2 regions of the Methylobacterium sp. JK268 genome follow, and region 1 is predicted to be linked to the other one. Evidence: riboswitches for the same ligand, from Rfam matches in the RefSeq annotation. Region 1 holds a riboswitch; the other holds the start of a gene.
The links. A riboswitch is a leader RNA that binds a small molecule or an ion and turns the genes downstream of it on or off. The one in region 1 is predicted to bind cobalamin.
Positions count from the first base shown of each region.

Region 2: it holds a riboswitch for cobalamin, as region 1 does, so the genes downstream of both, ACW9J6_RS03850 (CbtB domain-containing protein) here and ACW9J6_RS08950 (TonB-dependent receptor) in region 1, are expected to answer to the same signal.

Region 1 is NZ_JBSVZN010000007.1:57,942-65,040, reverse strand. Features, by position in the region: gene ACW9J6_RS08950 (TonB-dependent receptor) at 1-1,775, opposite strand, end outside; cobalamin riboswitch at 1,964-2,159, opposite strand; gene ACW9J6_RS08945 (outer membrane protein assembly factor BamD) at 2,766-3,665, opposite strand; gene lpxC (UDP-3-O-acyl-N-acetylglucosamine deacetylase) at 3,892-4,839, opposite strand; gene ftsZ (cell division protein FtsZ) at 5,253-7,058, opposite strand.
Region 2 is NZ_JBSVZN010000002.1:396,713-403,811, forward strand. Features, by position in the region: gene ACW9J6_RS03825 (outer membrane protein) at 1-833, shown strand, start outside; gene cobO (cob(I)yrinic acid a,c-diamide adenosyltransferase) at 940-1,548, opposite strand; gene cobU (bifunctional adenosylcobinamide kinase/adenosylcobinamide-phosphate guanylyltransferase) at 1,545-2,084, opposite strand; gene ACW9J6_RS03840 (LysR family transcriptional regulator) at 2,183-3,094, opposite strand; gene ACW9J6_RS03845 (MFS transporter) at 3,191-4,360, shown strand; cobalamin riboswitch at 4,446-4,639, shown strand; gene ACW9J6_RS03850 (CbtB domain-containing protein) at 4,670-4,846, shown strand; gene ACW9J6_RS03855 (CbtA family protein) at 4,925-5,692, shown strand; gene ACW9J6_RS03860 (DUF1636 domain-containing protein) at 5,689-6,045, shown strand; gene cobW (cobalamin biosynthesis protein CobW) at 6,042-7,076, shown strand.

The DNA of each region.
Region 1 (7,099 bases):
AAGTACCGGACGCGCAAGCTGCCGAACCAGCCCTGGCCTTCGCCGAAGGTGATGCCCGCCGACGCGATGGTGGTCGGCGCCTCCGGCACGCGCTGGCCGACGGGGTCACGGTCGGCGAAGCGGGCGTTGGTGATCGTCAGGTCGCCTTCCAGCCGCAGCCAGGGCGTGACCGCGTAGTGGTTGCTCCACTCGATGCCGAAGCGGCGGGTCGGCCGGCTCGGCTCGGTGGTGCCTGTGTCGCCTTGAAACAGGTTCTCGGAGGCGAAGTCGAGCCGGAACAGGGCGAGGCTGGTCTCCAACCCGGTGATCGAGCGGTTGCGGATGCCGACCTCGTAGCCGGTCGAGGGCACGAGGAACGGCGAGCGGCTGATGGCGAACAGCGGGCTTGCCGGATCGACCGTCGCGGTGACGCCGCGGGCGTCGTTCGAGTGGAAGCCGCCACCGTAATTCAGGTAGATCTCGGTGTTGGCGAACGGCCCGAACACCGCCCCGAGCTTCGGGTTGACGATGCCGTCCCGGGCCTTGCCCGAGTTCGCGGGCGTGTCGGAGCGGACGTCGGCATCGTAGCCGTCCGCCCGGAAGCCGACGCTGGTGCGCAGCCAGTCGGTCCAGCGCACCCGGTTCTCGTAGTAGAAGGCCGCGCTCGCTTCCAGCACCCGGTCGTCGAGCACCGTCGAGCGGTACTGGCGAGACGTTGTGTTGAACAGGCCGACCCGGATGTCGTCGGTGCGGGTCTGCACGCCGATCTCGTTCTCCATCGCCAGCCCGAACAGGTCGCCCTGGAAGACGCGGCTGATCTCGCCGCCGCCGAGCACCCGCGTGTCGCGCTGGCGGAACTGGTCGCCGTTGACCGGATCGTTGAGGAAATAGGTGAAGTTGTTCCAGAGGTTCATCTGGTAGCGGATCACGTAGGCCGAGGCCCGGGTGATGCCGCTGGCATCCGACTGGCTCCAGCGCCCTGAGAGCGAGAACCGGCCGGTATCGCCGCCATCGGTCGGGTCGAGCGTGCCGTAGCGGCCGATGATGCCCTCCGCCACCGCCCGCTCCGGGATTTGGTTGGTCGCGTTCCACTTCGCCCAATAGGCCATGCCGGTGACGGCGAACCCGTCCGTGGCGGTGCCCTGGCTGTAGCGGGCGACACCGTTGAGCTTGCGCAGGGCGTCCGGCACCGCCCACGGCCCGTCGTAGGTCTGTGCCTCCCCGGCGACGAGCAGGTTGCCCGCGCCGAGCGGTACGGAGGTGGCCGAGAGCCCGCGCTTGAACCCGAAGCTGCCCAGCGTCGTCAGCACGACGTTCCGGTCGAGCGTGTCGAGGTAGTCGATGCGCACCGATCCCGCGGAGGCGAAGTCGCCGTCGCGGACGAAGTACGGTCCCTTGTGGAACTCGACCGCGCCGACGAGTTCCGGAATCAGGAAGTTGAGGTCGGCGTAGCCCTGGCCATGGGCGTGGGTGCGCATGTTGACCGGCATGCCGTCGACGTCGATGGCGATGTCGGTGCCGTGGTCGAGGTTGAAGCCGCGCAGGAAGAACTGGTTGGCTTTGCCCTCGCCGGAATGCTGGGTGACGATCAGACCCGGCACCTCCTCCAGCACTTCGCCCGGGCGGGTGACCGGGCGGCTGTTGATCGCAGCCCCGCTGATGACCCCGGCGCTCGCGGCCTCGACCGGACGCAGGGACCCGCCGATGCCGGTGACGCCGCCGGGGTAGCCGGCGCTGGCGGCGGCGCCCGTGGAGGCAGGCGGTGGCGCGGTCACTTCGATCTCGTCGAGGCGGATCTCGCCGGCGGCTTGCGCCAGGACAGGGACAGGGAAGCTGGCGGCGAGTGCCGCGAGGAACCAGGGACGGGAGACGGGCACGGAACGGCCTCGGGAGACGGCAGTGGCACGTCACCGCGAACGAGGCCGCGCGGACGCGAAGCGTCCGCCTCGACACCCGTCAGGACACCCCGCCCGACGCGTTTCGCGTGTGACCACGGCTGACGGCAGGTCTCCTGGCTCGCGGGTCGCTGCCCTCTCACCGTCTTCCCGGGCGAGGCTGCCCAGTGACATGGTGGCGGAAGGCTCGCCGCTTACAGTTGCGGGGGCAGCCGCGGCCTCGGGCGCACGCCCTCACCGCGTTCCCTTTTGATCCCCAGAGGGAACCGTCGCCGTGACGGTAGGCGGGTCGAGTGAGAGGGGTCAATGTCGGCACTGCGGTTCTAAGGGCGCGTGCCTCGTCCGTGACAGGAGAGTTGCACCCGAGCACCACCGCTCGCTTGGAAGCGCCCGGGTTGGTACGCCACCCTTGCGCCAACGGGCGTGAGTGTCGGAGGCGCATCACCGGCATCGAACGGCCGCTGTCCGATGCTGCGCAGCCAATCCGGTAGGCTCGCTTGAAAGTCCGAACGTTGCGTGATGCTGACGCCCGCGGTCCGCACCGCGAGCGGCTGCCTTCCACCCTCAGCCGTCTTTCGCACGTTCAAGCTGATTGAGGTGCGACCCGAGAGCATGCTCAATCGGGATGGCCGCCGGCCCGCGTGAAGACAATGTGATCACAGCAGAACTTGGAGCGGGTTCGGTGATCCGGTGATCGTCGCAACCGCTCTCGGAGTCCGATTCTGATGCCAAGGACCCGCGCACCATCTCAGCGACGGGTCGGAAGCGACGCGGAAACCTCCATCTCCCGTCCCGCAGCAAGCGCTGCAGGATGGGGGATTTGATACCACGCGATTCTGCCGCTCGCGTCCGGCCGGTCCCGGGGCGTCGCCGCCCCGGCGGGGACGCGGCCTACTGCGCCTCGGCGGTCTGCTCGATGCCCACGACCCCGCGGAAGGCCTTGGAGATCCACGAGGACTTCTCCTCGCGGGGCTCGACGCCGCCGTTCTGCAGGAGCGCGTAGGCGTCCTTGTACCAGGGCGAGTCGGGGAAGTTGTGGCCGAGCACGGCGGCGGCCGTCTGCGCCTCGCCGACGATGCCGAGCGCCATGTAGGCCTCGGCCAGGCGCTCCAGCGCCTCCTCGGCGTGGCGGGTCGTCTGGTACTTGCTCACCACGTCGCGGAAGCGGTTGATCGCGGCCGGAAAGTTGCGGCGCTCCAGGTAGTAGCGCCCGATCGTCATCTCCTTGCCGGCGAGCTGGTCGCGCGTGATCTGGATCTTGGCCTTCGCGTCCGCCACGTATTCCGAGGTCGGGTACTTCTGGACCAGCTCCTGCAGGGCGGCCAGCGCCCGCTCCGAGCGGTCCTGGTCGCGGGTCACGTCCGGGATCTGCTTGTAGTTGGACATCGCCAGGATGTACTGGGCGTAGGCCGCGTCCTTGCTGCCCGGATGCCGCTGCAGGTAGCGCTTGGCCGCGGTGATCGCGTCCTCGTACTTGCCGCCCTCGTAGTTCGAGTAGGCCGTCATCAGCACGGCCTTCCGCGACCAGTCCGAGTAGGCGTATTCCTTGTCGAGGTTATCGAACCGCTTCACCGCCTCGTCGTAGTCGTGGTCCTCGAGCTTGGCGAGGCCCTCGCTGTAGATCTTGTCGGCCGGGCGGCGCTCGATCACCTCCGGCTTGTACTTCTCCGGCCCGAAGGGATTGATCGAATCCAGGGCGTCGCAAGCGGTGAGGCCGGCGCCGCAGGCCGCGAGCAGCGCGGCGCGCAGAACGGCACCTTTCGCACCGCGAAGCGAGGAGGCGAGAGGCATACGGTTCATCCTCAGGCAGGCAGCCCGCACGGGCGCCGGTGTGGTCGGTCAGGCCGTCCGCGGACGCTGCCGTCCGGGCTCGGCGTTAACCTCTGCGTGGCGATTAGGGCGCGAAAACGGCGTGGCGAGGCGCCGGGGACCGGCCGGATCGGCTCTGCACAGGCCCGTCTTGCGGAAGGGGATGGCTGTGGCTTTCGCGCAACGCGCGCGGTGGCCGCGCCGGCGCTCAGAGGTCGGGCGCGTAGGCGGCGACGCCCAGGCCCATGCCGAAATCGGCCAGGACCGGCTCGCGGCGGGCGCCCGCCCCTTCGACCATGGCGTAGTTCGCGCGGTCCGCGAACAGGGCATCGAGGACGGCGACGTTGAGGCCGTGGCCGCCGCAATAGGATTGGTAGGCGCCGAGGATCGGCAGGCCCGCGAGGGCGAGGTCGCCGACCGCGTCGAGGAGCTTGTGGCGCACGAACTCGTCCGGGAACCGCAGGCCTTCCGGGTTCACGACGCCGCCCTCGCCCACCGCAACGGTGTTCTCCAGCGAGGCGCCGAGCGCGAACCCGGCCTTCCAGTAGCGCTCCACGTCCCGCATCATCCCGAAGGTCCGGGCGCGGGCGATCTCGCGGCGATAGGCGGCGGGGGTGAGGTCGAGGGCCTTGCGGCTGCGGCCGATCACCGGGCTCTCGAAGTCGATCTCGACGTCGAGGCGGAAGCCGCGCTCGTAGGGCCGCAATTCGGAGAAGGCCCGGCCCTTCTCGGCCCGGACGGGCTTCAGGACTTTCAGGAAGCGGCGGGGGGCGCCGCAGGAGACGAGGCCCACGGAGTCGATGGCGGCCACGAAGGGGGCGCTCGACCCGTCCAGGATCGGCATCTCCGGCCCGTCGATCTCGACGAGGACGTTGTCGAGCCCGAGCCCCATCAGGGCGGACATCAGGTGCTCGATGGTGGCGACCGCGCCGCTCTGGCGGTCGCCGATCACGGTGCAGAGTTCGGTGGCGGAGACCTGGCTGTGATGGGCCTTGATGAGCCGGTCGACGCCGCTGGGCATGCCGGTCCGGAGAAACTCGATGCCCTCGTGGGCTTCGCGGGGGTGGAGGGTGATGCCGACAGGGTTCCCGGAATGCACGCCGATGCCTGACAGGCTCACGGCGGAGCGAAGGGTCGTCTGCGAACTCGATTTCATTCTTCAGCCCCCGGACGCGGTCCACCGCCGCGTCCCATTCGGGAACACGCTCGAGTGAGACCCATCCGCTGTTCGAAGCCCCTTGGGCGCTGTGACCTACGGTGAGGTCCGCGTCCCTGCTTTGCTGTTGGGACACCTATAGTCGCGCTCGAAAGCGCGGCCAAATCACGGTTTCTTACGCTCTGTAACAACCCGGCGGGTCCGGTTGCAAAACCGATTCGCGTGACGGATCAGAGATTTACGAAACCGCGAAAGCCCCGGGATCGGGGATCCCGGGGTGTGTCCGAAACGCCTCAATGACCGGCCGCGATGGCATCCGCGCGGCGCCTTCGCGGCCTTACCGTGATCGCGCCGCGATCCCGCCCCGGGACGGGTGTCCCGGGGCGGGTGTCCCGGGGCGGGACGGCCGCCCGTCAGTTCGCCTGACGGCGCAGGAAGGCCGGGATCTCCAGCTGGTCGTCGTCCATCATCCGCGGGGCGGGCGCGGCGCGGCCCTGCGGGTCGAGGTTGCCCTGCGCCGGCCGGTAGCCCTGCGGCGCCGGGGCGTAGCCCTGGGGCGCGCGGGGGGCGGGCGGCGCGAGGGGCGCCTGCGGCTGCCGGGCGATCGGCGCCTGCGGCATCATCGGGGCGGGCGCGGGCTGCTGGGCCATGGCGGGGTGATGCGCCGGAGCCTGGGCCGCCGGAGCAGCCTGAGCCTCGTCCTCGCGCCGTCCGCCGAAGCCGACGGTGGCGAGGCGCCGCAGCAGCGAGGTGCGCTTGGCGTCGGGCGCCGCCTGGTGCGCCGGGGGCTCCTCGCCGCGGCTGGCGCGGATCTGGGCCTGGGCCGGCAGCGGCAGGTCCTGCACCCGCGGCATCCGCGGGGCCCGCACCACCGCCGGGGACGGCGGGATGAAGGGCGCGGAGGCGGAGGTCATCGGCGGCTCGGCGACCGGGTGGGGCGCCGGGGGCTCGTAGGCGGGCATGGCGCGCGGCTGGGCCGGGGTGATCTGGACCTCGTCGCGGATCATCGCGGCGCCGAGATCCGCCCGCGGCGCCTCGACCATCGCGGCGGCGTGGGCGGCCGGCATCGGCTCCGGCGCGGGGGCCGGGCGCGCGACCGGCGCCTCGGCCGGGCGGTAGGCGGTCGGCGCGGGGGCCGGGGCCGGGTTGTTGGCGCGGGCGCGGGCCTCGGCGCGCAGGCGCTCCGCGACCTCGGCGATGCGCAGCTCGGTCTGGGCGAGGTCCGGGCCGTTCACCGCGTTGGCGGTGATCAGGGCCGGCTCGATGCCGGTCGCCACCACCGAGACCCGGATGATGCCGTCGAGGCTCTCGTCGAAGGTGGCGCCCAGGATGATGTTGGCGTCCGGATCGACCTCCTCGCGGATGCGGGTCGCGGCCTCGTCGAGTTCGTAGAGGGTGAGGTCGTTGCCGCCGGTGATCGAGATCAGCAGGCCGCGGGCGCCCTTCATCGAGACGTCGTCGAGGAGCGGGTTGGCGATCGCGGCCTCGGCGGCGCGGTTCGCGCGCTTCTCGCCCGACGCCTCGCCGGTGCCCATCATCGCCTTGCCCATGCCGCGCATGATCGCGCGCACGTCCGCGAAGTCGAGGTTGATCAGGCCTTCCTTCACCATCAGGTCGGTGATGCAGGCGACGCCCGAGTAGAGCACCTGGTCGGCCATCGCGAAGGCGTCCGCGAAGGTCGTCTTCTCGTTCGCCACCCGGAACAGGTTCTGGTTGGGGATGACGATGAGCGTGTCGACGGCGGCCTGGAGCTCGTTGATGCCGGCATCGGCGGTGCGCATGCGGCGCACGCCCTCGAACTGGAAGGGCTTGGTCACGACGCCGACCGTCAGGATGCCCATGTCGCGGGCCGCCCGCGCGATCACCGGGGCGGCGCCGGTGCCGGTGCCGCCGCCCATGCCGGCGGTGATGAAGCACATGTGGGCGCCCGAGAGCTGGTCGCGGATCTCGTCGATCACCTCCTCGGCGGCGGCGCGGCCCACATCCGGCTGCGAGCCGGCGCCCAGGCCCTGCGTGACGCCGATGCCCATCTGGATCACGCGCTCGGCCTTCGAGGAGGTCAGCGCCTGCGCGTCCGTGTTGGCGACCACGAACTCGCAGCCGAGCAGGCCCGACTCGATCATGTTGTTGACGGCGTTGCCGCCCGCCCCGCCGATGCCGAAGACCGTGATGCGCGGCTTGAGTTCCCGGATGTCCGGCGCTTGCAGACTGATGGCCATGATGCGCGTGCCCCTTTGAAGGTGTCGTGAGCGCCGACCGG
Region 2 (7,099 bases), on a different contig from region 1:
TGACCGGCGCCGCCCTGGCGCTCCTCTCCGGCGCCGCCGCGGCGGCCGACCTGCCGCGCCGCGTCGCGCCCCCGCCGGTCTTCACCGCGGTGCCGGTGTTCTCCTGGACCGGCTTCTACGCCGGCCTGCACACCGACTACGTCTTCACCGACCGTCAGCGCATCACCACGGTCGGCAACAATGCGGCGAGCGCCGCGCAGGTGGCCGGTCTGGTCCGCCCCGCGACGGTGTTCAACTCGAACGACGGCTTCGCCAATATCGGCGGCGGCTTCGGCTACAACTACCAGTTCACGCCGGGCAACGGCTTCGTGGTCGGCGTCCAGGCGGACTGGGCCTGGACCGACCTGCGCCGCAACACCGTGTTCCGCGGCGGCCCGGGCCTGGCGTTCCCGAGCGTCTACACCCAGCGCCTCGACTGGCTGGGCACCCTGGTGGGCCGGGCCGGCTACGCCTTCGACCGGTTCTTCGTCTACGGCATGGGCGGTCTGGCCTACGGCGACGTCGAGTACGATGCGAATTTCTTCGTGCCCGGCGGCCTGTTCCTGGCCGGGCGCAACAACACCTTCGAGACCGGCTTCGCGTATGGCGGCGGCGTCGAGTACGCGATCCCGGCCGACAGCTTCCTGGCGAAGTTCAACCTGCTGAGCTTCGTCGGCATCCAGACCGCCGCCGTGACCGTGAAGGCCGAGTATCTGCACTACGACCTCGGCAGCCGGAACGTGCTGGTCTCGCCTGTGACGCCGCTCGCCGCCGGCGCGGCCTTCACGTCGCGCTTCCACACCGAGGGCAACCTCGTGCGGGGCGGCTTCAGCTACAAGTTCAACGGCCTCTGAGCGGCCCTCCGGACCGGGCCCCGTCGCGACGGGGTCCGGTCCGGCCCTCCTCGCCCTCTGCGAAGACCCGGTACCCGGGTCTTCGCAGAGGGCGCGGCCGCGGGGATCAGAACTCGATCCCCTCCTGCGCCTTCACCCCCGCCGCGAAGTGGTGCTTGACCAGGGTCATCTCGGTCACGAGGTCGGCCGCTGCGATCAGGTCCGGCTTCGCGTTGCGTCCCGTCACCACCACGTGCAGGTCCGGACGCCGCGCGGCGAGGACCGCGACGACGTCGGCGAGCGGCAGGTAGTCGTAGCGCAGCGCGATGTTGAGCTCGTCGAGGACGAGGAGGCGCAGGCCCGGATCCGCCATCAGGCGCCGCGCTTGCGCCCAGGCGGCCTCGGCGGCGGCGACGTCCCGGGCGCGGTCCTGGGTCTCCCAGGTGAAGCCCTCGCCCATCGTGTGCCACGCGACCTGATCGCCGAACCGGTCGAGGGCGAACCGCTCCCCGGTCTCCCAGGCCCCCTTGATGAACTGCACGACGCCGACGCGCCAGCCGCGCCCGAGCGCCCGCAGCATCAGGCCGAAGGCCGCCGTCGACTTGCCCTTGCCCGGGCCCGTATGGACGATGAGGAGGCCCTTCTCGATGGTCTTGCCCGCCACCTCGGCGTCCTGCACGGCCTTGCGCTTCTCCATCTTGGCGCGGTGGCGCGCGGCCTCCTCCTCCGGGTTCATCCGCGGTCTCCCTTCAGGGTGAGCGGCAGCCCCGCCACCATCAGCACGACCCGGTCGGCGATCGCAGCGAGGCGCTGGTGCAGGCGCCCGGCCTCGTCGCGGAAGCGGCGGGCGAGGGCGTTGTCGGGCACGATGCCGAATCCGACCTCGTTCGACACCAGGACGAGCGGGCCCGGGTGACGCGCGCAGGCCTCCACGAGGCGCGCCGCCTCCTCGGCGAGGTCGAGTTCGGCGAGAAGGGCGTTGCTGAGCCAGAGGGTCAGGCAATCGACCAGGATCGGACGGCCCGGCTCGGCGCCCGCGAGCGCGCCGACGAGGTCGTAGGGCGCATCCAGCGTCTCCCAGCCGGCGGGCCGGCGCGCGCGATGGTCGGCGATCCGGGCCCGCATCTCGCCGTCGAGGGCCCGCGCGGTCGCGACGTAGAGCCAGGGCGGCGGCAGCGCCTGGATCAAGCATTCCGCATGGGCACTCTTGCCCGAGCGGGCGCCTCCGAGCAGCAAGGTCAACCGTGGCAAAGTCGCCGTTTCATCTCCCACGCGGGTCGTCTCCTCTGAATTCATCAATGACACTCTCTCCCTGCTCCGGGGCCTATGACACATGGCGGAGACGTGTGCGAGCGGGGCCGGCGCATGGCCTAATCCCCGCCCGTCGCGCGCATGCGCGCGACGAGGAAGTCCACGAGCACCCGAAGGCGAGCCGGCATCGCCGCGCCGCCGACGAACACGGCGTGGATCGCCTCCCGGTCGCCGGGATTGAAGGTTTCGAGCAGCGGCACCAGCCGCCCGGCCGCAAGTTCTTCCGTGATGTGGAAGTTGCCGACCCGTGTAATTCCCACGCCGGCGAGGGCGAGTTGCACCAGCGTCTCGCCGTTATTCGCCCGAAGGCTCCCCTGGACGGGGAGAACGTGGTCGCGCCCGTCCTCCCGGAAGGGCCAGCCCGGCTCGATGCGGCGGAAGCTGAAGTCGAGGCAGTTGTGGACGGCGAGGTCGGCCGGCACCCGGGGCGTGCCGGCGCGGGCGAGGTAGGCGGGCGAGGCGACCACCGTGCGCCCGGTCTCGCCCAAGCGCCGCGCCGTCAGCGGGCTGTCAGCCAACGGCCCGAAGCGGACCGCGAGGTCGACGCGGCCGCCGAGCACGTCGGCGAGTTCGTCGGAGAGCTCGATCTCCACGACGATTCCCGGATGAAGCGCCGCGAAGGCGGCGAGGATCGGCACCACCACCAGCCGGCCGTGGGCGGTCGCGGCGCTCACCCGCACCCGGCCGCGCGGGCGGCCCTGGTCGGCGAGGGCCTGCTCGGTGTCGTCGAGGTCGGCGAGGATGCGCCGGGCCGCCCGCCCGTAGGTCTCGCCCTCGGCCGTGAGGTGCAGGCTGCGGGTGGTCCGCAGGATCAGCCGCACGCCGAGCCGCGCCTCCAGGCGCGCGACGATCCGGCTCACCGCCGAGGGTGTCAGGCCGAGCCGGCGCGCGGCACCGGCGAAGCTCCCGGCCGCGATCACCGCCACGAAGGCCGCCATCTCGCCCGCGCGATCGACGCCATCCCGCCCCATTCGTGACTCCACCGCACGGATCTCGGTCCGCGGCCCCGTCTACCGCCCTGGCGCCGCATCCGCCACGTGCTCTGCCGGAACGACGAGGAGATCACGATGCGACCCAACCCCGCCCTGCTCGCGCTGGCCATCGGCGCCTTCGGCATTGGCGTCACGGAATTCACCCCGATGGGCATGCTGCCCCTGATCGCGACCGATCTCGGCGTCTCGATCCCCGCGGCCGGCCTCGTGGTGAGCGCCTACGCGCTCGGCGTGCTGGTCGGGGCGCCGCTGACGACCCTTGCAGGCGCACGCTTGCCGCGCCGCACCCTACTGATCGGCCTGATGGCGATCTTCACCGCGGGGAACGGGATGGCGGCGCTGGCGGACAGTTACGCGTCGCTCGTCGCGGCCCGGCTCATTACCTCGCTCAACCACGGCGCCTTCTTCGGGGTCGGCGCGGTGGTCGCGGCGCGGCTCGTCCCGCCGGAGCGGCGCGCAGGGGCCGTGGCGGCAATGTTCTCCGGCCTCACCGTGGCCACGATCGGCGGGGTGCCGCTCGCAGCCTGGATCGGCGAGTTGCTCGGCTGGCGGACGGCGTTCTGGGGCATCGCCGGCATCGGGCTCATCGCCATGCTCGCGCTGCGCCTCGCCCTGCCGGACCTGAAGGCCGAGGCCGGCGCCGACATGCGGGCTGAACTGCGGGTGCTCGTCCGTGGGCCGGTGCTCGCAGCCCTCGGACTGACGGTCGTCGGCGCCAGCGCCATGTTCACGGTCTTCACCTACATCGTGCCGATCCTGCGGGTCGAGACGGGGGCCTCCACCGGCTTCGTGACCACGATGCTGGTGCTCTACGGGGTCGGGCTCGCGGCGGGGAATTGGCTCGGCGGGATTCTGGCCGATCGCTCGGTGGACGGCACCATCGCGGCATCCCTCGCCGGGCTGGTGGCCCTCCTCCTCCTCCTCGCCGGCATGGTGCGCGTGGAGGTCGCGGTCGCGGTCCTGATTGTCCTGTGGGGCGTGGCGAGCTTCGCGCTGGTCCCGCCGCTGCAGATGCGGGTGATGAACGAGGCGCACGAAGCGCCCAACCTCGCCTCGGCGATGAATATCGGCGCCTTCAACCTCGGCAACGCGATCGGGGCGGCTGTGGGCGGCGCCGTGATCGATGCCGGCCTCGGCTACCCAGCCGTGCCGCTGGCCGGCGCCGCCCGGGCCGGCGCGGGCCTCCTGATGCTCGCGGCCCTGCGCCGGGGACGCCGCGCGGTCCCGATCCCCGCATCGTGCTGAAGGGGAGGGCGGTGCCCCGCAACGAGGCGGGGACGGCGGAGGCGAGTCGGATCGCGGGCCGATTGCAAGCCCGCCGCCGACTCGCTACGGTCCGCCCCGACGGTGCCTCGGCGACGAGGTGAAAAGGGAACGCGGGACGGGGACATCCCCCGGAAGCCGCGGCTGCCCCCGCAACTGTGAGCGGCGCGGGCCCGCCATCGGCCACTGGAGCGATCCGGGAAGGCGGCGGGTTGGTCGAACGCCGTGAGCCAGGAGACCTGCCGTCACCCGTTCCTCTCGACGCCGCCGGCGGGGCGGCAGGAGTCCGTCATGGTCGCTGCTCTTCGTACCCTCGCTCCGGCCCAAGCCGGTGACCGTCTCGTCGCCGTTCTGGTCGCCGCGACCCTCGGCATCGGGCTGATCTTCGCCTCGGGCTTCTCGCCCGCCATCGCGCTGCACAACGCGGCGCATGACTGGCGCCACGCCAACAACTTCCCCTGCCACTGAGCGCATCCGGCGCCCGTTGACCGCTCGCCCGGCGTCGTCTCGGCGCCGGGCGGCCTTCGCCTCGGCAGGACGATTCCCATGACGATCCGACTCCTCTCCGCGGCCCTGGTCGCGGGATTCCTCGCCGCCTGCGTGGCGTCGGGGCTGCAATTCGCGCTGACCTCCCGGCTGATCCTGGAGGCGGAGACCTACGAGAACCACGCGGCCGAGACCCATGCCGCCCTGGCACCGCTGCCCGGGCTGATCGTGCTCGCCGCCCACGCGGAGCACGATCACGGAAAGGCACCCGAGAGGACCGCCGAGGCGGAGGAGTGGCAGCCCGCCCCCGGCCTGCCGCGCCTCGCCTTCACGGCACTAGCGACCCTCGTCACGGGCGTCGGCTATGCGCTCCTCCTCGGCGCCGTGCTGCTCGCCACAGGCCGCACCATCACCCGCGGCGAGGCTTTGCGCTTCGCCATCGGCGGCTTCGTCGCCGCGAGTCTCGCCCCGGCGGTGGGCCTGCCGCCGGAACTGCCCGGCATGGGCGGGGCCGCGCTGGAAGTGCGGCAGGGCTGGTGGGTCGTGACGGTGGTCGCGACCGCGGCCGGCCTCTACTTCGCGGTGATCCGCGGCGGGGCGCTCGCCCTCGCCGCGGGGCTCGCGCTGATCGTCGCCCCGCATGTCTGGGGCGCCCCGCACGTCACCGAGAGCGGGGCGCTGCCGCCGGCCCTGGCCGCGCAGTTCGCGGCACGTTCGCTCGCCATCGGCTTCGCCTTCTGGGTCGCGCTCGGGCTCGCCTTCGGCTGGGCGTGGGACTGGGTCGCCCGGCCCGCCGAGGGGACGCTGCGACCCGAGGCGGCCCGATGAGCGTCACCCTCTACGTCTGCACCACCTGCCGGGCGGACTCCGATTCCCCAGACGGTCCGCGCGCCGGCGCGCGGCTCCACGCGGCCCTCGCCGAGGCCTTCGCCGACGAGGCGGTCACGGTGGCGCCCGTCGAGTGCCTGTCGGTCTGCAAGCGGCCCTGCACGGTCGCGGTCGCCTCGCCGGGCCGCTGGACCTACGTGTACGGCGACCTCGATCCGGCGGGTGCCGTCGCGATTCTCCGGGACGGGCTGTCGCGCTACGCGGCGGCGCCCGAGGGGATCGTGCCCTGGCGCGAACGGCCGGAGGCCTTCCGCAAGGGCGTCGTCGCCCGCATCCCGCCGGTGACCGCATGACCATCCTCAGCAAGATCCCCTGCACCATCGTCACCGGCTTCCTCGGCGCGGGGAAAACGACGCTGGTGCGCCACGTCGTCGAGCACAATGACGGCCGACGGCTCGCGATCATCGTCAACGAGTTCGGCGATGTCGGCTTCGACGGCTCGCTGCTCGCCTCCTGCGGCGTGCCGGGCTGCGACGAGGACGCGGTGGTGGAACTGCCGAACGGCTGCATCTGCTGCACCGTGGCCGACGACTTCGTGCCGGCGCTCAACAAGCTCCTCGACCGCCCCGAGCCGCCCGAGCACATCCTGATCGAGACCTCGGGCCTCGCCCTGCCCAAGCCCCTGGTCCAGGCCTTCAACTGGCCGGCGATCCGCTCGCGGGTGACCGTCGATGGCGTGGTCGCGGTCGTGGACGGGCCGGCGGTGGCCTCCGGCGCCTTCGCGGAGGATCCGGAGGCGCTGGCGGCCCAGCGCGCGGCGGACCAGTCCGTCGACCACGACAACCCGCTTGAGGAGGTGTTCGAGGACCAGCTCCTCTGCGCGGACCTCGTCGTCATGAACAAGGGCGACCTTCTCGACGCGGAGAGCCGCGCGCGGGCGCGGGCGGAGGTTGAGGCGCACCTGCCCCGCGCCGTGAAGCTCGTCGAGACCCAGCACGGCGCCATCGACCCGCGCGTGCTGCTCGGCCTCAACGCGGCGGCGGAGAGCGACCTCGCGTCCCGGCCCTCCCACCACGAGACCGAGGCGGACCACGACCACGACGATTTCGACAGCGTCGCGATCACCGTGGGCCCGGCGGGTTCGCCCGACGACCTCGCGGCGCGGGTGGCGCGCGCCGCCGAGGTGCCGGGCGTGCTGCGCATCAAGGGCTTCTGCCCGGTCCGGGACAAGCCGATGCGGCTCGTGGTCCAGGGCGTCGGGCGGCGGATCGCCCACCACTACGACAGGCCCTGGCGGGCCGGAGAGCCGCGGGACGGGCGGCTGGTGGTGATCGGCCTGTCGGGCTTCGACCGGGAGGCGGTCGCGGCGGCTTTGGCGCGCTAGGATGAGGGGAGTGCAGAGGGCGT